3 regions of the Blautia sp. Sow4_E7 genome follow, and region 2 is predicted to be linked to each of the others. Evidence: riboswitches for the same ligand, from Rfam matches in the RefSeq annotation. Region 2 holds a riboswitch; each other region holds the start of a gene.
The links. A riboswitch is a leader RNA that binds a small molecule or an ion and turns the genes downstream of it on or off. The one in region 2 is predicted to bind cyclic di-GMP.

Region 1 (6,653 bases), on a different contig from region 2:
TACCTGAGCATTGTAAAAGAGTGCCTGGAGATCGGCGTTTCTGTCCGCTGTCATCTGGAGGACATTACAAGAGCCGACATTTACGGCTATGTAATCCCGTTCTGCTTGGAACTGATGAAGCTTCGCCAGCAGTACGGTATTCCGATTAAGGTCCGCTGCTGTGATACCATGGGCTATGGTGTCAACTACCCTGGTGCCGTGATCCCGCGTTCTGTGCCTGGTATCATTTATGGTATTATGGTCCATGCAGGTGTTCCATCTGAGCTGATCGAGTGGCATGGCCACAACGACTTCTACAAGGCAGTCAGCAACTCCACAACAGCATGGCTGTACGGTGCCTGCGGTGTCAATACCTCTTTGTTTGGTATTGGAGAGCGTACTGGTAATACGCCTCTTGAGGCAATGGTATTTGAGTATGCACAGCTCCGGGGAAATCTTGGCGGTATGGATACTACGGTTATTACAGAACTGGCTGAGTATTATGAGAAAGAGATCGGCTACCATATTCCGGAGAGAACTCCTTTCGTTGGAAAGAACTTCAACGTAACAAGAGCCGGGATCCACGCTGATGGACTCCTGAAAAATGAGGAGATCTACAATGTATTTGATACTGAAAAATTCCTGAACCGCCCGGTCGAGGTGGCTGTTTCCAATACCTCCGGAGCTGCCGGAATCGCACACTGGATTGACAGCCATTACCGTCTGAAGGGTGACCAGAAGGTAGATAAGAACAGCGAACTTGTAAAGATGATCAAGTCCTGGGTTGACCAGCAGTATGAGGAAGGACGTGTTACGGTCCTTTGCGATGCAGAGCTGGAGACCGTTGTATCTGAGACCTGCCAGAGACTTGGGATTACATTAAAATGAGAACACCAGGATTGTGGGAGCAGCGTGGCTGCGGTACAATCCGTAGTGTTCGGAGTATAACTACAAATAATTTTATACTAGGAGGAAATAATGGGTAAAATTCAAATGCAGACCCCTCTTGTAGAGATGGACGGGGATGAGATGACCAGAATTCTGTGGCAGATGATTAAGGATGAGCTTCTTCTTCCTTTTGTAGATCTGAAAACAGAATACTATGACCTTGGACTGGAATACAGAAACGAGACAGATGATCAGGTAACCATAGATGCAGCAGAAGCCACCAAGAAATACGGCGTTGCTGTTAAGTGTGCCACCATTACCCCGAACAAAGCCAGAATGTCCGAGTACAATCTGAAGAAAATGTACAAGAGCCCTAACGGAACCATCCGTGCCATCCTGGACGGAACTGTTTTCCGCGCTCCGATCGTGGTAAAAGGAATCGAGCCATGTGTGAAGAACTGGAAGAAACCGATCACCATTGCACGCCATGCTTATGGCGATGTATACAAGAATGCTGAAATGTACATTGACAAACCAGGGGATGCCATGCTGGTATTCAAAGGGGAAGACGGAGAAGAGCGGACCGAACTGATCCATCATTTTGACACTCCTGGTGTGATCCAGGGCGTTCATAACCTGGACAGATCCATTACAAGCTTTGCAAGATGCTGCTTTAATTATGCATTGGATACCAAGCAGGATCTGTGGTTTGGCGGCAAGGATACCATTTCCAAAACTTACGATGGTAAATTTAAAGAGATTTTCCACAATATTTATGAGGCTGAGTTCAAAGAGAAATTTGAGGCAGCAGGCATTACCTTCTTCTACAGTCTGATCGATGACGTAGTAGCCCGTGTAATGAAGGCAGAAGGCGGATTTATCTGGGGCTGCAAGAACTATGACGGAGATGTGATGAGCGATATGATCTCCTCCGCATTTGGTTCCCTGGCTATGATGACTTCCGTTCTGGTTTCCCCGGATGGATATTATGAGTACGAGGCTGCACACGGAACGGTTCAGAGACATTATTATCGTCATCTGAAAGGAGAGGAGACCTCTACCAACTCTGTAGCGACCATCTTTGCATGGACAGGCGCACTTCGTAAACGCGGCGAGTTAGATAAGAATCAGGAGCTTGTAGAGTTTGCAGATAAGCTGGAGAAAGCAACTCTTTCCACGATCGAAGACGGACAGATGACCAAAGACCTGGCGCTGATCACGTCCTTAAAGGATGTGAAAGTCCTTAACAGCCGCGGGTTTATTCTGGCGATCAGAGAGAAACTTGAGACAATGTAATGAGATAAACAACTTTGAAAAGTAGTTTGAGACAAAATGTTAATATTGTTATAAAAAACAGGAACGGTTTCGGGTATCTATTCGAAATTCGTTCCTGCTTTTATACCTGCACACTCGAATCCACATCCTACGCGATTGGTATAGTTATTTACGAAACGATGTACTAGTTTGTGTCGGTGCGTGGCCCTGTGGTGGCTGTCTCGTTTCGTAAATACAAATTATGGAGGAGGATAAGAATTGCAGGATATCACTGGCAAGAGTTTATAGCTTAATGCTATGCCAGCTCCTCCCACTTCTCATAAAGCCCTTCCAGTTTCTCTGCAATTGCAGCCTTCTCCCGGCTGAGCTTGGTGCATTCTGCCACATTCGTACAAACATCCGGCAGAACCATAGTGTTGTCGATTTCTTTATCCCTTGCTTCCAGCTCCTCGATCCGGGCTTCCACTTTCTTTAATTCATTTTCCCGTTTGCGCTTCAGTGCCTGTTCCTCTTTCTGCTGCTGCCAGGTAAGCTTGGTTCCTGAAACAGTTTCCTTTGCTTCCAGAGAAGCAGATTCCTGAATTGGAGCGTAAATCTGCGTCATTTCATCTTTCTTTTCCAGATAGTAATCATAATCCCCGATATAGTTGACAATAGCCTGATTCGTCAGATCCATAATACGGGTGGCAGTCTGGTTAATAAAATAACGGTCATGGGAAACGTAGAGTACGGTTCCGGTATAACTGTTCAGCGCCTCTTCCAGAATCTCTTTGGAAGCAATATCCAGATGGTTGGTAGGCTCATCCAGGATCAGGAAGTTGGCTTCTGAAAGCATCAGCTTTGCCAGGGAAACACGGCCTCGCTCACCACCGGAGAGAGCGGAAATCAGCTTGAATACATCATCTCCTGTGAAAAGGAAAGCAGCCAGCATATTGCGGATCTCTGTTTCCGTGAGAGTTGGATAAGTGTCGGAAATTTCCTGGAAAATGGTTTTCTCCATATGCAGAACATGGTGTTCCTGGTCATAGTATCCAATCTGCACTTTGGAACCAAGGGCAAAGCGTCCTGCGTCAGCTTCCACGATTCCGTTGAGAATCTTCAGAATGGTGGTTTTGCCAGTACCGTTATTGCCGATCAGGGCTACACGTTCACCACGCTTGATCTCAAAATTAATATCTGTAAATAAGGTCTGTCCAGGGAAAGCCTTGGAAAGCCCCTCTACCGTAAGCACGTCATTTCCACTGATAAAACGGGGCTCCAGGGAGATGCGCATCTGGTTATCAATTTCGATCGGCTTCTCAATACGCTGGATCTTGTCCAGCATTTTTACACGGCTTTCCGCGCGCTTAATGGATTTCTCACGGTTAAAAGAGCGGAGCTTAGTGATAACAGCCTCCTGGTGTTTAATCTCTCTTTGCTGGTTCAGGTATGCCTTGTACTGGGCGTCACGCAGCTGCGCCTTCTTAAGCGCATAAGCAGAATAATTTCCCTCGTACATTCGCATCTGGGCTACCTCGATCTCCACGATCTTGGTGACAACTTTATCCAGAAAATAACGGTCATGGGAGACGATAAATACAGCACCCGGGTAGTTGAGAAGATAGGTCTCAAGCCAGGCAATGCTCTCCATATCCAGGTGGTTGGTTGGCTCATCCAGAAGCAGGATATCCGGCTTGGAGATCAGAAGCTTGCCAAGGGCAACCCGTGTCTTCTGACCACCGGAAAGGTTTTCAATCTGTTTGTTGTAGTCTTCCTCTTCAAATCCAAGACCCTTTAAAACACCTACAATCTCACTTTTGTAAGCGTAGCCGTTCTCAAGTTCAAACTGATGGGTAAGACGGGTGTAGCTGTTCATCAGGCTTTCCAGCTTTTCACCAGCTACATATTTCATTTCCTGTTCCAGAGAACGGATCTTATCCTCCATGTCCAGAATGTACTGCTTAGTGGTCATCAGTTCCTCATAAATAGTGTGATGCCCATGAATGTCCTGGTACTGTGCCAGATAACCGATCTTCTTATTTTTGGCAATAACTACCTGTCCGGAATCGGCGGAAATCTCCTGCATAATAATACGAAGGAGAGTGGTTTTTCCTGCGCCGTTATTGCCAATCAGGGCGGCCTTTTCCCGTTCTTCTATGTGAAAGGAAGCATCCTGCAGGATTACTTTTTCCCCAAAAGATTTGCAGATGCTCTGACATGATAAAATCATAATTTCCTCCTTAAAAAGCCAGTTTCGTAAATACAAAATCTGTCATATATAAAAGCCTGTTGCTTTAGGCAATGGCTTGTCCAGAAGAATATTATACTTGAAAAACAGATTTTTTGAAAGAATAATTGTCAAATAACAAAGAAAATGTAAAAATTTGTAAGTATGCACAAGCAATCCCATGAAAGCTCTGAAAAATATAGTATTTCTGTATTTTCTGCTTATTGCAAATTTACCGCTGCTTATCATAAAATATCGTATTTTTGTGTTAGTCTGAATGTCAGGAAAAGAGAAGCCAGAGAGAGAATCTGATTGGAGGTAAGGACAGTTTAGAATAAGCATAACAAGTTGGAGGTCACGGATCGCAAAGAGGCTTCTGGTTTTTTTGTTTTTAGGCGTTAAAGCATAATATTTTTCTTGTGTATAGTGGAGTATTAGCGTATAATAGAAACATTTTTTTGCGCATATGTTTAAAAGCTATAATAAGAAAACCGGCAAAACAGACGAAAGTCTGCGACGCAAAGCTACAGGGCCTGTAAAATGGCAGCCAGTTGCATGAACTGACGTGCACTGTCTGTGAGACGGTGTCTTTTTTTCGGCGTTACTTCATAGACGTAACAATACTCACGATATACGTACTCCTATGAATGCAATCATTGGTATGACATCATTAATCCGATATGATGCCGGTGATAAAGGCAAGGTAATAGAGTATGCGGATAAAATTGACACTTTGTTTTGAGATTTTTATGGATCTGAAAATTACAGAAGAAAGATCTGCTTCTTCTGTGTCACAGGCAGAATCAGATGAGCAGGAAGGTAATATCCTGCAGGGAATGCGGTTCCTGTGTGCAGAGGATAATGAGATAAATGCAGAAATCCTGACGGAACTGTTAAAGATTGAAGGTGCGGAGTGCATCATCTGTGAAAATGGCGAAGAGATTTTGAAAGCATTTGAACAGTCTGCTCCAGGGGAATATGACATGATCCTGATGGACGTACAGATGCCTGTTATGAATGGCTATGAGGCAACAAAGGCAATCCGCAGAAGTTCCCATGGACTGGCAAGGAAGATTCCGATCATTGCCATGACCGCCAATGCATTCTCAGAGGATATCCAGCGTTCACTGGCTACCGGTATGAATGCTCATGTTTCAAAACCGGTTGAGATGAAGGTACTGGAAAAGACAATCAGAAGTATAAAAACTGGCGGGGGCACCGAACCGCAGGTCATTGAATAGTAACAAATGGCAGGGAATCAGATATGAAAAAAACGAAAAGGATAGTTAGGATAGACAGAAAATGAAAGGAAAAAGAGTGATTGCAGGCATTCTGCATGCGGGAATTTTAGCAGTTACCCTGGCAGGGTGTAAAAACACAGATAACACGAAAGAAGAAACAGAAAAGCCCGTCATTACCCTCGGCAGCGACAGCTATCCACCATACAATTATCTGAATGAGGATGGTGTACCGACGGGCATAGATGTAGAACTGGCTACAGAAGCTTTCAAAAGAATGGGATATCAGGTGGAGGTTGTCCAGATCAACTGGGAGAAGAAAAAAGAACTGGTGGAAAGCGGAGAGATTGACTGTATCATGGGTTGTTTTTCCATGGAAGGACGTCTTGACGATTACTGCTGGGCAGGACCGTACATAGCAAGCCGCCAGGTGGTCGCTGTAAATGAGAATAGTGACATCTATAAACTGAGCGATCTGGAGGAAAAGAACCTGGCTGTCCAGTCCACAACCAAACCGGAAGGTATTTTTCTGAACCGGACAGATGATAGAATCCCCAAACTGGCAAATCTGATCAGTCTCGGACACCGGGAGTTGATTTATACGTTTCTGGGGAAAGGATATGTAGATGCAGTTGCTGCACATGAGGAATCTATCGTCCAGTATATGAAGGATTATGATGCAAGCTTCCGTATCCTGGAAGAGCCTCTGATGATCACCGGAATAGGTGTCGCTTTTGCAAAAGGTGATGACAGAGGAATCTGTGAACAGATGGAACAGACATTGGAACAGATGCGTCAGGATGGCACATCCCTGAAAATTATTGAAAAATATCTGGATGATCCCCAGAAGTATCTGGAGGTGGATGACCTTGGATATTAAGAGAAAGAAAAAAGAAAAACGAATCCAGATGATCGGAGGTCTGATTGGAATCTGTGTGGCTGTAGTCTCTCTGTTTTATTTCTTCCATATAGAAAAAGCGGAAGCAGAGAAAAGAATGGTGGAGATTGTAAATTATGTCAAAGTGCAGTGTTCCACCTACACCCATTATAATGAATCTTCCGAATCC
Region 2 (6,653 bases):
ATAATCTGCGCTGCCTGATTTCCATTTTCAGCTTCCAGATAATCATAGGTTTCTCCAAAAAATTCTTTCAATATATCCCTGTTAAACTTTGAATCATCGACAATCAGTATTTTTTGTCTTTTATTCATATTTTCTATTTCCTTTATTCTTGTGGTCTTTAGAAATCCTATAAATTAAAAAAGACACTCTCTATCGATAGTTTTTTAATCACTTTCTTAAGAATGCTGATTATATCTCTTGCATAACTGTTTATTTTTATACATATTAGCATCTGCATCATCCAATAACATCTGCATTGTACAAGACATATTATCGGAGGATAATGCCCATCCGCATGCATAGTCGATTGGTATTTGATTTTCATAACTATTTAATCTATCTTTTTCTCTGTACAAAACTTTTAATATTTCTTTAATTTCCGCCTCATTTGTATGATAAATGACTGCTATAAACTCATCTCCGCCATATCTTCCAACAAAATCCTTTTCTGGAATAACACTTCGCAAAAGCTTTGAGAAATTCATTATTAACCGATCTCCTGCGGAATGTCCCATTGTATCATTTACAGTTTTTAGATTATTTAAATCAAACATTATACATGCTGTAGAACCTGTAATTATATCTTTTTTATTAAGAAGGTCATTACAGGCATTTTTATTTGGCAGCCCAGTATGGGTATCTACGAATGCTTTCTGTTCCAGCAATCTGTTTTGCATTGCCATCTGCATTGCCTTTAGAGTCTGCATAATAACCAATATCACCAGAATCAACATATCAAGTGCCGACAAAAGCTCTATAGTACGAATCTTTATAGCGATCTTTTCTGAATAGCTTTCTGCGGCAGAGACAGTTTCATCTGCCATCGTAAAATATATTTCACTCATATTAACAATGTCTGTATTTTCGTATCCCTTGTTTCTTACTGCTTCAATTTCTGTTTTCAATTTATCCCAGTAATCACTCTGGATTTTCAATTTCCCCTGATATTCTTCGTCATTGAGTTTTACCAGATTATAATGTCCATCCTGATATCTCAATCCAAGAAGAATATCATCCAAATATTTAATTAATTCATCATTTTGGTTTCCTGTAATTTCTAATTTTACTTCGCGCTGTGTATCTCCACGTACCAGACCTGCATAATTTATTACGCGTGCTGTCCCCTGCAGCCTGCTAATCTGAATCATCATAAAAATAATAAGAACCACTAATATCAATATAAGGAAACTCTGTATAATACCTATTATATTTTTATTTTTCCTGTTTGTCTGCATTTCACAATTTACCCCGAATCTCAAATAATATTCATTTCAATAACTATGCTATTCATTTACTTTCTCCCTATATTAAGAACAAATACTTTTAATAGTCTTTTTCATCTTTTCAATATCCAAAGGTTTCGCCAAATGAGCGTTCATACCTACGGCAATGCACTTTTCAGCATCTTCCTGGAATGCATTTGCTGTTATAGCTCTGATCGGTATTGTTTTTGCATCTGAACGTTCTAATGATCTGATTTTTCTCGTAGCTGTATATCCATCCATCACAGGCATCATCAGATCCATCAGAATTGCATCAAATGTTCCTGCTGGTTTCTCTTTAAACAATTCCACTGCCTGCTGTCCATCTTCCGCCTCTGTGACAGAAATTTGCTTGCTTGCTTGCTTGCTTGCTTGCTTCCAGATTTTAATTTTACATTCATTAATTATCAATAACCTCCCCGCTATTTTTCACAATATTTTTCCAAACAGCTTCTGTATTACTTATTCAAGTGCTCTACCATAAAAAAGCACTGCCAAACAGACAGTGCACCTCATTTCATGCAACTGGCTGCCATTTTACAGGCCCTGTAGCTTTGCGTCCCAGACTTTCATCTGGTTTGCCGATTTCCTTATTATAGCTTTAATACTTATGCAAAAAAACTGATCTCATTATACTTTAATGCTCTAGTATACACAAGAAAACATTACCGTTTTAACGACAAAAAATAAAAAAGAACAGTCGATACATATACTCGAACTGTTTTTCTACTTCCGAAGTCCACGCAGCATTGACATTACTGTTTCCTGCTCATTTGTACTCAGATTTTTCCATATCCCTAGAACTTCTTTCTGCTTTTCTGTCAGATTCTCTAAATTATCTTCTTGAAAAAACTGTGATAATGTCACGCCTAATGCTGTACATATTTTTTCAAGTGTGATCAGCGACGGCAGGTTTTCCTGTGCCATGATTCTTCCCAGTGACGACTGGGAAATTCCCGACAGCTGCGATAATCTATATTTACTGATATCACGCTTTTCACACAAAGATGTTATTTTATCCGCAATATACTTCTCTATATGCAAGTAACTATACCTCATTTCCGCTATTACATATTCTTATTGTACCTGTAATAATGAAAAAATATTAGTATTCAACTTTGCAATTATTTAATCCTATAATAGGAAGTATGCACATAAAAAATATAAAGATACTTTCGTTTCCGCAAAAGTTATTTTCGCTTATATGTTTTATAATATCATAGGTTGTTTCATTTGTCACATAAAAAATTTGAAGCACTATCATTCAAAACAAAAAAGCCGGAAGCCACGTTATCATCCGTGACCTCCGACTCATTGTGCTTATACTACACTGTCCTTACACCCAAATCAGCTCCTCTCTCCGGCTTATCTTTTCCCTGCTTTTCCTGGATGATTCTCTTATTGATTTCCAAGCGTTCATGGATTGACGGTTTCTTTTCTTTTCCTGGCATTGCCTTTTTCTGTGCTACTGCCTTTCTTTCAGCTTTCCCTGCGTCCTTAACTGCTGTATTTATTTCAACACCAGCTCTCGACACAGCTTCTCTGCTCTCATTTTTCTCTGCTACCTGCTGTTCTCGTCTCTCCTTCACACCTTTTTCTTCCAGACTGCAAAAGCTCTGCAAATACGGCAGTACATGATTCTGCATATCCGTCAGATCTTCCATATACTTCTGATATTCTTCATTGCCTTTTCCTTGCTGATAGCTGATCCAGCTTTCATCCGTCAACTTCATTTCATTCTGCATCTTTAATTGACTGATGATGCCGCCATTTCCGCTACCAATGTCTATCTTACCTTGAAAATGATGCAACATCTTGTCGCCCTTCTCAGCATAATATACTGTAAAAAACATCTGTGCTGTCGTTTTTGGTTCGTTGGTGTTTGGATCACAGTCGGCATACCAGGCTTTGTCCTGTTCTACTGTTTTGGAATCCAAATCAGATAACTTCTGGCATCTTGGATTCCCCAGCTCACTTTTCTCACAATAATTCACATACACCATCGGTTCCATATCCTTTGGAAGTTCTGGCTCATAGGCTTTCAGTCTTTCAATCAATACACCTGCACGCACAGACTGGTCACATTCTTCGTCTACAATATCCTTCAAATAAGAAATATAAGAATGTGTATTGCCACTCTGCAAATCCAACATCACCTCTTGTACCGTATTTTCTCCCGTCTCCACATTATCTCGATACTCATACGGATCAAAAGCTTCTGCAATCTCATCCAGTGCCTCTGCCAGCTGTTCTGTGGTCATCTTCTCAGGATACATTGCTTCTCGAACATCCCTCATCGGCACATATTTATAATCCGGCAATGCTTCATGAATTTTCTCAATCCCTTCCCGTACCAGTGCAAGTTCTCCATAAAATCGAACATCGTCCATCAGATTTCCAAGTACTGTATTTCCTTTTACGATTGCAAATTCAGCATCATCATAGTAACTGTCTTCCGGATCACGATAGATAATCCCCATACTACATACTCGATAGGCATTTTCAGGATTCTCCCTATATTTTTCATAGACCGCAGCAATCTGATTAACATCGGTACTTTTTTCATAAGCTCCCATATCATGGAACTCATATGGCTCATGTACCACTTTTCCAGATTTATCTTTCATGATATTTCCATTCTTATCTTTCTTAGGTGGTCCCTTTGCTAACATCTTCCCGCACTCTTCAATCAAAGTGCCTTTCGGATCTGTAATGACCATGGAACAGTTCATCTGCATGACCGATGGTTTTACGAAAAAACGTGTCTTACCGGAACCACTGCCGCCGATGACCACTATATTTTTATTTCTTGCATACTTCGGCTGCTTCGGTCTACTCTCCATGGTCAGTGCTTCTGTTGCTGTCAATGGAATGTTCATCCATGGATCTTCCGACATATAAGGCTTGATATCCTCTGCGGTTCCCCATCTGGCTGAACCATACTCGATGCCTTTCCGTAATTTCTTTGCGTCTGCCTGTTTCTGCCAGACCAACACTTTCAGAACGACTGCAACAACAATACCTGCTAGCAGATCTTTCCAGTTATTGCTTAACACAAAACCAGCAAAAATCCGGTCTGCGTGTTCCATTGCATATAAAAGTTTGTTCCCCATATCTTCTCCCGGACTGTTCCGGTAAAGAAAAAATGCCCGGTCTGCATAGAAAGCAGCCAGAGCATAAGGGATATTTGTAAGAACCAGTTTCTTTTTATCCAGGGCGGACAGCTTACCCCCGATTTTATTCTTCCACTTCTGCATCAGAGTTTTGCCGCTTTTCTTTTTCATCGACTATGCTCCTGATGCCGGTTCTTTACTTTGTCCTTCGTCTTCTTTGGCATCATTGCCCGGTAAGCTGCAAGACGCTTATGAATGGAAGGCTTATTCGCTTTTTGAATCTGTTTCTGGGAAAACTCACGGAAAGCAGCATTTAGGGCATCCTGATCACGTCCCTTGAAAAATACCAGATAAACCGGAGGATCTTTGCTCTTGTCTTTTTTCAGAGCATAATTGATCCCGTATTTTCTGGCATACCGTTCAAAGGACTTGATATTTTTGTCCGTGATCTCGATATTGACCATCCCGGCATTCTGTTTTGCCAGCTCTTTTACCGTGACCTTTCCCTGTTTCGGCTGATTTTTCTGTGCTTTCTTCTCTACTGATTTCTGCTTTTGATGACGCAGATACGCAGCAAGAACCTTTTTCAACAGGTCTGCCGTAATTTTAGTAGCCCGAATACAGAACGTGACCGTTTTCTGAGTTACCTCTTCCTGCATGCCTTTTCCCTCCTTTCAGCGATTCAACTGCTGTCCAGATCTGTAATCATGGCAATCACCCCCCCTTCAATGAAAAAGGACAGATTAACCGGTAATCAGGTGCTGCACCTGTACGAGTTTTTCTGTCCCTTCTTCTTTTCTCTTGTCTTCCCCACCACAATAGATGGGAACACACATTTCAAGTATTCTGCTGTAAATGCGCTGATGGGCAGTATCTAAATCTGCAGATTTCATTTCATTCAGTCCCAGATTCGTTGTTACGATCAGCGGAAGCATTTTACAATAGTGGCTGTCTATCACATTATAGACCTGCTCCAAAGCAAACTCGGAATTTCGTTCTATTCCTAAATCATCAATAATCAGCAGCGGATAATCCACAAGATTTTGTATAATCTGGTTCTTATCTGCCTGATAGCTGGTCATTTCATTTAAGATCCTAGAAAAATTTGTCATCATGACACGTTCTCCCTGTTCCAAAAGTGCATTTGCTATACAGCCTGCAAAAAAACTCTTCCCGGTTCCAACTGGTCCCATCAGAAGCAGTCCTTCATTTTTTCTCTTCATATCTGTCCAGTTTTCTACATACTGCCTGGCGATTAGTATCTTCTGGTTGCTTCCATTATCTTTTTCAAATTTCCATTCCCAGAATCTTCTTTCCTGAAGTCCGACGGATTTTCTCTGATAAAGCTGCCGCTGTGCTTCTTCCCGCTGCATCTTCTCATCAAGTTCCTGTCTGGCTTTCACCTCGCATTCGCACAAACAAGACACTACATGCTCAAATCCCATCAGACTGACTTTCATCTGTTTTCTTTTTCCACAGATGCCACAATGAAGACATCCCTCTTCATCCAGATAATCTGCTGTTACTTTATTTTCCATCACAGGCTTTCTCCTTCCTGAAATTCATATTTGTCAATTCCTGCCCTGGCGCCATCCTGTTCTGCCCAAAGACAGATTGTTGCAAAATGATTCTGATACTCTTTTCCACTGGATTTCATATAAACAGAAAGATGATCAATCCGTTTCTGGTAGTCCCATGGAAATAACGTCATCAACTCCTGCAGTTCGGCTTCTGACAAGACAACATTTTTAAATCTACCATACTGACTGAATTTTTCTTCCAGAGCGGGAGTATTGCTCTTGCTCTTATCAGTATGATTCTTTTCAGTCTTATTTATCTTAGTATTACTTCCATCCAGATTCTTGCAGTCCGGACTTCTATTTTTTTGCGTTCCGGACTTCCAGTTTCTTGCAATCCGGATTTCCAATTCCTTGCAGTCTGGATTTCCAGTTTCTGGCGTTCCAGAAGCAAAGTATCTTACTGGCTTTCCTCTGCTCCGTTTCACAAAATTTTTCACATATATGACAGAAGGACGATTATTACCCTGCCGATACCGTTCGATCAATCCAATCCCATGCACACTGTCAAGCTCATAAAGAAGCTTTGTCACTGTCGTATGCGACATTCGCAATAGTTCCTGCAATTCTGCAATCGTGTAAATAATATAGACATAACCATCACCGTCAATCCAGCCATTTTTCTTGGATAGGCTGATTCGATCAAGCAGAATTCCGTAAAG
Region 3 (6,653 bases), on a different contig from region 2:
ATTCACAGCTCACCATAGCTTCTGGAAGAAGGCTCTGCAGCGGGATCCGGTTCTCTTCCACAGTCTGGATCTTTACCATACCAGCTCCCCCGTGAAGTGCTGCGCTGGCGCTTAAATAAGCGGCGCCGCACATGCCTTTCGAGCCCGCGACCAAAAGTATTTTTCCAAAGGTTCCTTTATTTCCCCAGGCAGGTCTTGCAGGAAGTGTTTCCACATCCCTTTTCTCCAGATGCCAGGCTGCCTGATCTGCAAGTTCACTGCCATCACGATCCCGGTCATAGATCCCGATGTCCGCCACCAGGATCCTGCCAGCGTATGCTCTGCCAGGGAAAAAGCACAGCCCCCGTTTCCGGTATGCAAAGGTTACCGTCAGATCTGCCTGAAAAGCAATTCCAAGAACTGCTCCCGTATCTCCGTGAATGCCAGACGGAATATCCACCGCCACTTTATAGGCTCTGGTCTGATTCATACTGTGGATGATTTCCTTATAAGTTCCGGAAATCTCCCTGGACAACCCAACGCCGAAAATCCCGTCTACTATAACAGTATATTCATCCCATACCGGGTTATTCGTTGCGGGAACGCCATAGTTCCTGGCAATTTCCCACTGGTGTCTGGTTTCTTCGGTCATTTTGTCCGGATTTCCTGCAAGATAGATTTCGGAATGTATCCCGGCAAGATGAAGAAGCCTTGCAATGGCAATCCCGTCACCGCCGTTATTGCCGGAGCCACAGACGGCCAGTATCCGCTCTTTTTCTAAGTTTCCAGGACTGTTTTTCTTTTCCAGATACTTCCGGATCTCTTCTGCCGTGGCAAGCGCCGCCCTCTCCATAAGAACCAGGGAGGGAACATGCATATTATGAATAGTACCATAGTCAAGAAGCTTCATCTGACTGCAGGTCACAACTTTTTTCATAAAACCACTCCTAACATTAGAATAACTTTTGGGCTCCGGTTGCAGTTCACTCTCTGCCCATTAACCGCTAAAGCCATTTTCAAACACGCTCTAATGCAAAACTGCCGCCCGGTCTCCTGTAAATCTTTCAGCGAGACAAGCAGCAGTCCTCTTTGACCTTTTGTTGTTACTGTCATGTCCTTCACAGTAACGTTTTATTCTTTGTTTTCTTTATGCTCGTTGCGGTACTGGCTTAAATTATAAGACAGTGCCATCAGGCTCTCAGACAGATGAACATTCTCCACGATCACGTTCTCAGGAGCATCAAGATCTGTATGTGCAAAGTTCCAGATTGCCTTGATTCCATTGTCAATGAGAACCTTCGCCATCTCCTTGGCCTTGTTCTTCGGCAGAGTCAGAATGGCGATCTCTACCTGATTCTCTTTGATAAATTCTGGAAGGTGACTGATCATCTGAATCTCAATTCCCCGAACCGAAATTCCTTCCAGAACCGGATTTACGTCAAAAATCCCAACCAGACGAAATCCTCTTTTCTCAAAATCCCCGTAATTGGCAAGTGCCTGTCCCAGGTTACCTGCACCAAGAATGATCATAGGATGAATGGTGTCCAGTCCTAAGATCTTACCAATTTCTGTATAAAGATATTCAACATTATATCCATAGCCCTGCTGTCCAAAACCGCCGAAATTATTTAAATCCTGGCGGATCTGTGATGCAGTCACATGCATTTTCTTACTAAGGTCATTGGAAGATATACGCTCAACTTTCTCTTCCATCAGCTCCCCCAGATAGCGATAATACCTTGGCAGTCTTTTGATCACTGCCTTTGAGATTTCCTTCGCCTCCAAAATGTTCCCCTCCTTGTTTCCGCTGCCTAAATTTTCCGCGTCACACTATGTCAATTATACCTAAATGTTATTTTCTTGTCAATTAAAGTTGTGCAGAATTACAAATATTTTGCAAATTCAGTTACTGTTCACTGGTAACGTTCCGCCAGGTGTTTTTTTGAGCGAAGCTCACAGAAAACCCGGGAACATCGGCGCGAAATCATGCGAATGCATGATTTCTGTGCATCGCGAAGTGTGTTGCTGGTCACGGAGTGAACAGGAACCAAATTCATAGTATCAGGATAAAGCTCACAAAAATCCCTTTTTCTTCCAATAAAGCGATTGCTATTTCTGCATTTAAATCATTATCCTCTGCCAAAAGAACATGCAAACCATGTAAATCCATATCGTTCCTTAACTTTTCTTTCTCTTCCGTAAATCCATGTTCTGCTATAATCAGAGGGATTTCTACCGTAAATGTTGAGCCAATTCCCTGTTTGCTGCTGACCTTAATTTTCCCACCCATAAGATCTACATACTGTTTGGCAATGGCCATTCCCAGTCCAGTTCCCTTATAACTGGTTCTTGCCCCATCATTTTCCTGACTGAACTCATCAAAGATTCTGCTCTGAAACTCCTCACTCATACCAATTCCGGTATCTGATATACGATAGCGTACGATTATATGATGCTCATCATTACCCGGACCGTTTTCTGCAGCAAATGAAATGGTACCTCCGTCTTTTGTAAATTTGACTGCATTGCTGATAATGTTGAGCAATACTTCCCTGATTCTGAGTTCATCTGCCATCACATAGGGATTTTTAAGCTCTTCTCTTGAAACACAAAAATTAAGGTCACGGTTTTCCATATATCCTCTTGCAATCGACAAAACAGTATTTATCATATCCCAGAGATCTACCGGTACTGGTTTATATTCCAGTTTACCACTTTCTCACTTTTATCCCTTTACGTGGCATTCATTGATTCGTGCGGATTTTATACAGTTCCAAACATCTGATCAAAAACAGCAAGTATAGTATTTATATCAATTTTTACTATAATGAAGTGCATTTGACAATTCTTCATTCTTCTGCAATGCACTGACATCCTGATAGGTCACATAGATATATATTTTCTTACCCACAACAAGATAAGAAAAATCTGATTGCATATAGAACCATTTTCCCTGCGGATTTCTTTTTCTATAAAAAATATTTGTATGTGGATGCTCTATATTGAGGTTTCTCACAGATTCCTCTACATATTGCTGATCATCCGGATGTACTGTTTCGCAAAAAGGTTTCTTCTGCAACAGCATCATCTGCTGCTGTGTAGTTTCCATCATCTCTGCAAAGCCCCGGGTAATAAAAACAGGATCATAGCATAGCGTTGTTTTTGCGTCCTCCTCTTCTGAAAGGATACAAAACAGAACAGCACTGTTTTCAATAGAACGCAACGTCGTTATAAACGCCTGCTGCTGTGGAACTGTATAGTCCTCCACAAACAGGAACACATTTTTTGTATCTGCACTTTCCCTTGTAAAGTCAAACTGCATGAAACGCATCTCGCCATTCAGCATAAAATTGATCATAACATGATGCATGATGTGTTCTGCTGTTCCTTTTGCGATTGCTTCCATCGTCATCTGCTGTTTTACACGATTAAGATCATCTATATTGCCAGATGCATAACGCATTATTTTCTCACAGATATAATCCTCATACATTTGCTCATCTGACTCTGGAAAAATATTTTCACCATTTAACAGGTTTGTATCCTGATGAAGCTTTATGCATTTTCCTGTATTCTCAAAATCAATGTACAGGATTTCTATATAATGGTTTTTTAGAGCTTTTTCATATATTGCAGCCTGAACCGCTTTCTTCAACAGCTGAATTCCTCCTTCTTTTCTCATGTACTATTAAATGAAAAACACTGTCCTACGGACAGTGCACCTCATTTCATGCAACTGGCTGCCATTTTAAAGGCCCTGTAGCTTTGCGTCCCAGACTTTCATCTGGTTTGCCGATTTTCTTATTATAGCTTTTAAAATTATGCAAAAACTGATTTTATTATACTCCCCTACTCCACTTTACACAAGAAAAATTTCACCGCTTTAACGCTTAAAAATAATTTAAAAACCTGCTAAAAAGTTGTTAACCGAACTTCTTAGCAGGTTCTTATTACTAATCTGTCAGATTATTTTGTAACGTACTGATCAATTCCTCTAGAACGATTGGCTTGGATAAGAATCCATTCATACCACATTCCAGCGCTTTTTTTCTGTCCTCGTCAAAAGCATTGGCCGTCATGGCAAGGATGGTGATTCCTGCCAGTGCCGGATTCCTAAGGGCACGGATCTGCTTCGTGGCCTCATATCCGTTCATTACCGGCATCTGCACATCCATCAGCACCAGATCATAACCGTCCGGTTTCGACCTCTTGACCTTCTCAACTGCCTCTGCCCCGTTTTCTGCAGTATCCACCAGGAAGCCATATTCATTAAGGATCTCCACCGCAATTTCACTGTTCAGTTCATTGTCTTCCACAAGCAGTATACATTTGCCTCTGAAATCTGAGCATGCCGCCGGAAGAACAGGATTCTCCTGCTCAGCCTGATTCTGGCCAATGGCAGCCATCAGGGTATCTCTGATATCGGACATAAACAGAGGTTTCGCGCAGAATGCAGTTACCCCTGCAGCCCTGGCTTCCACTTCGATGTCTGACCAGTCATAAGCAGTCAGAATAATGATCGGTGTATCGTCACCAAGACTGCGGATCTGTCTGGTGACCTCAATACCATTCATATCCGGCAGACGCCAGTCGATGATATAAGCATGGAAGGCATCCCCAAGCTCCATAGACTGCCGTGCACGCAGAACAGCCTCCTTACCGGAAAGTGTCCATTCCGAACGCATTCCAACCCTCACAAGCATTTTTGTCACGCTGTCACAGGTATTAAAATCGTCATCTACAACCAGAGCCTTAAGGCCTTCCAGCTCTGCAATCTTCTCTATCCGGTGATTCTCAGGCTGAGTCCGGAATGGCAGACGGACGATAAATTCGGTACCTTTCCCCTGCTCTGTCCGGACCTCAATGGTGCCGCCCATCATATCCACAATATTCTTGGTGATGGCCATGCCAAGTCCTGTACCCTGAGTCCTGCTCACAGTGGAAGTCCGCTCCCTCTCAAAAGGAGAAAAGATCTTCTTCACGAATTCCTGGCTCATGCCAATTCCTGTATCCTTCACCCGGATCTCGTACAGTTCACTGCCTCTTTGGAGCCCCGGATACTGTTTCAGCCGGACAGAAACGGTTCCGCCAGCAGGAGTAAACTTGATCGCATTGGACAAAAGATTCAGCAGCACCTGATTCAGCCTCGTCTTATCACAATAGACATCCTCATTTGTCACATCCATGGCATCCATATAAAGCTCCAGCTGTTTCGCATGGATCTGCCCGCTGATGATCGTCTTCAGATCATGAAGCACATCCGACAGACTGACCTCCGTTTCTTCCAGATGGATCTTTCCGCTCTCAATCCGGCTCATATCCAGGATATCATTGATCAGGGAAAGCAGATGGTTACTGGAGGAAAGGATCTTTCCCAGATAATCCCGAACCTTGTTTTTATCATCAATATTACTTACAGCCAGTGTGGTAAAGCCGATGATCGCATTCATTGGTGTCCGGATATCGTGAGACATGTTGGAAAGGAAGGTACTCTTGGCCCTGTTTGCTGTCTCCGAAGCACGGACTGCCTCAGAAAGTGCCTGGTTCATTTTCCAGTCAGCGGTACGGTCCGACATAACCAGGATGTATTTCTTTTTTCCGTCTATCTCACTGCCCATTGCAATATTATGGAACCAGCGTTTTTCCCCTGTGTTCTGATGAACATATTCAAAATCCCATTCTCTTTGTTCATTCACCCGGATTTCCTCCAGATAATTTTTCTCCGGATTTTCATGTTCCTCTGGATGCATTTTTCCCAGAACACGAATATTTTTGCGGATCTGTTCTACCGTAATGCCCAGCAGCTTTTCCACATTCGGGCTGACGTAATCTGCCTGATATGTTTTGGCATCCAGCATCAGGAAAACGTCATCCACATTCATTGACAGCTTTTGAAACAGTTCGTCCCTGTACCGGATCTGTGTGTCCTTTCTTCTAAGGCTTATCCTGTTTTTTTGGATAATAAGGCTGATAAAAAAGGCGGCAATACAGAACACGACAGCAGCCACAAGGAACATTGTGCTACGCTGCAGGCTGTTCATACTGGCATTGACAATATCCGCCTGTACAAGTCCCAGAAATACCCAGTCCTGAATATCCGATTTTTCATAAACCAGATAATAGTTTCTTCCATCCAGATCTACCAGCAGCGCACCGGTATGTCCCGCTTTAAACTTCTCCGAAAGCTTATTGACCTCTTTCTCAGACATATCAGAATGCTCTCTCAGAACACCGAAGAAATTATATACATTCCCCCATGACTCAGAAGAATGATCGATCACAACACGGCCATCCGGATGAACAATAAAACTCTGTGCATTTCCATTGAAAGCAGAAATATCCAGTACATCTACGATATCAGAGTTTTCATAGGCAATGGCAATGGCATCATATTCAAATCCCTGATAGCTTCCGTGCGCCCTGGGAGTGGCAAAAACAAGCAGCTGGGATTTTCCTGGAACTGCTGCATTTGATATCACATCCTTTCCCTGCCGGATGTCCTCTTCAATATCTTCCTGTAATCCAAGGTATCCGTTTTCCCCTGTCACCAGCTTATAGTTTCCGTCGGCTGACAGACCATTTGGCATGATCATGTCACCCGCCATTTTTTCTGTATAACCGGCTTTCAGCACATTTCCCGTAAAGCTGTTTCCGGTTGCGAGCAGCACATCCGT

Region 1: linked by a shared signal. The riboswitch ahead of ACTQ50_RS02310 (response regulator) and the one ahead of ACTQ50_RS14695 (response regulator) in region 2 are both predicted to bind cyclic di-GMP.
Region 3: linked by a shared signal. The riboswitch ahead of ACTQ50_RS02285 (PAS domain-containing protein) and the one ahead of ACTQ50_RS14695 (response regulator) in region 2 are both predicted to bind cyclic di-GMP.

The regions. Positions count from the first base shown of each region.
Region 1 covers NZ_JBQKLL010000002.1:154,536-161,188, reverse strand. Annotated here, with positions in the region: gene ACTQ50_RS02325 (2-isopropylmalate synthase) at 1-867, shown strand, start outside; gene ACTQ50_RS02320 (NADP-dependent isocitrate dehydrogenase) at 958-2,163, shown strand; gene ACTQ50_RS02315 (ABC-F family ATP-binding cassette domain-containing protein) at 2,438-4,351, opposite strand; cyclic di-GMP riboswitch class I at 4,832-4,907, shown strand; gene ACTQ50_RS02310 (response regulator) at 5,098-5,589, shown strand; gene ACTQ50_RS02305 (substrate-binding periplasmic protein) at 5,651-6,466, shown strand; gene ACTQ50_RS02300 (ATP-binding response regulator) at 6,450-6,653, shown strand, end outside.
Region 2 covers NZ_JBQKLL010000032.1:629-7,281, forward strand. Annotated here, with positions in the region: gene ACTQ50_RS14685 (response regulator) at 1-128, opposite strand, end outside; gene ACTQ50_RS14690 (GGDEF domain-containing protein) at 216-1,274, opposite strand; gene ACTQ50_RS14695 (response regulator) at 1,347-1,712, opposite strand; cyclic di-GMP riboswitch class I at 1,819-1,894, opposite strand; gene ACTQ50_RS14700 (helix-turn-helix domain-containing protein) at 2,028-2,360, opposite strand; gene ACTQ50_RS14705 (LPD25 domain-containing protein) at 2,627-4,585, opposite strand; gene ACTQ50_RS14710 (PcfB family protein) at 4,582-5,073, opposite strand; gene ACTQ50_RS14715 (ATP-binding protein) at 5,158-5,952, opposite strand; gene ACTQ50_RS14720 (replication initiator protein A) at 5,952-6,653, opposite strand, start outside.
Region 3 covers NZ_JBQKLL010000002.1:144,537-151,189, forward strand. Annotated here, with positions in the region: gene ACTQ50_RS02270 (NAD(P)H-hydrate dehydratase) at 1-916, opposite strand, end outside; gene ACTQ50_RS02275 (redox-sensing transcriptional repressor Rex) at 1,111-1,764, opposite strand; gene ACTQ50_RS02280 (ATP-binding protein) at 2,033-2,614, opposite strand; gene ACTQ50_RS02285 (PAS domain-containing protein) at 2,792-3,634, opposite strand; cyclic di-GMP riboswitch class I at 3,708-3,783, opposite strand; partial or broken gene ACTQ50_RS02290 (response regulator) at 3,933-6,554, opposite strand.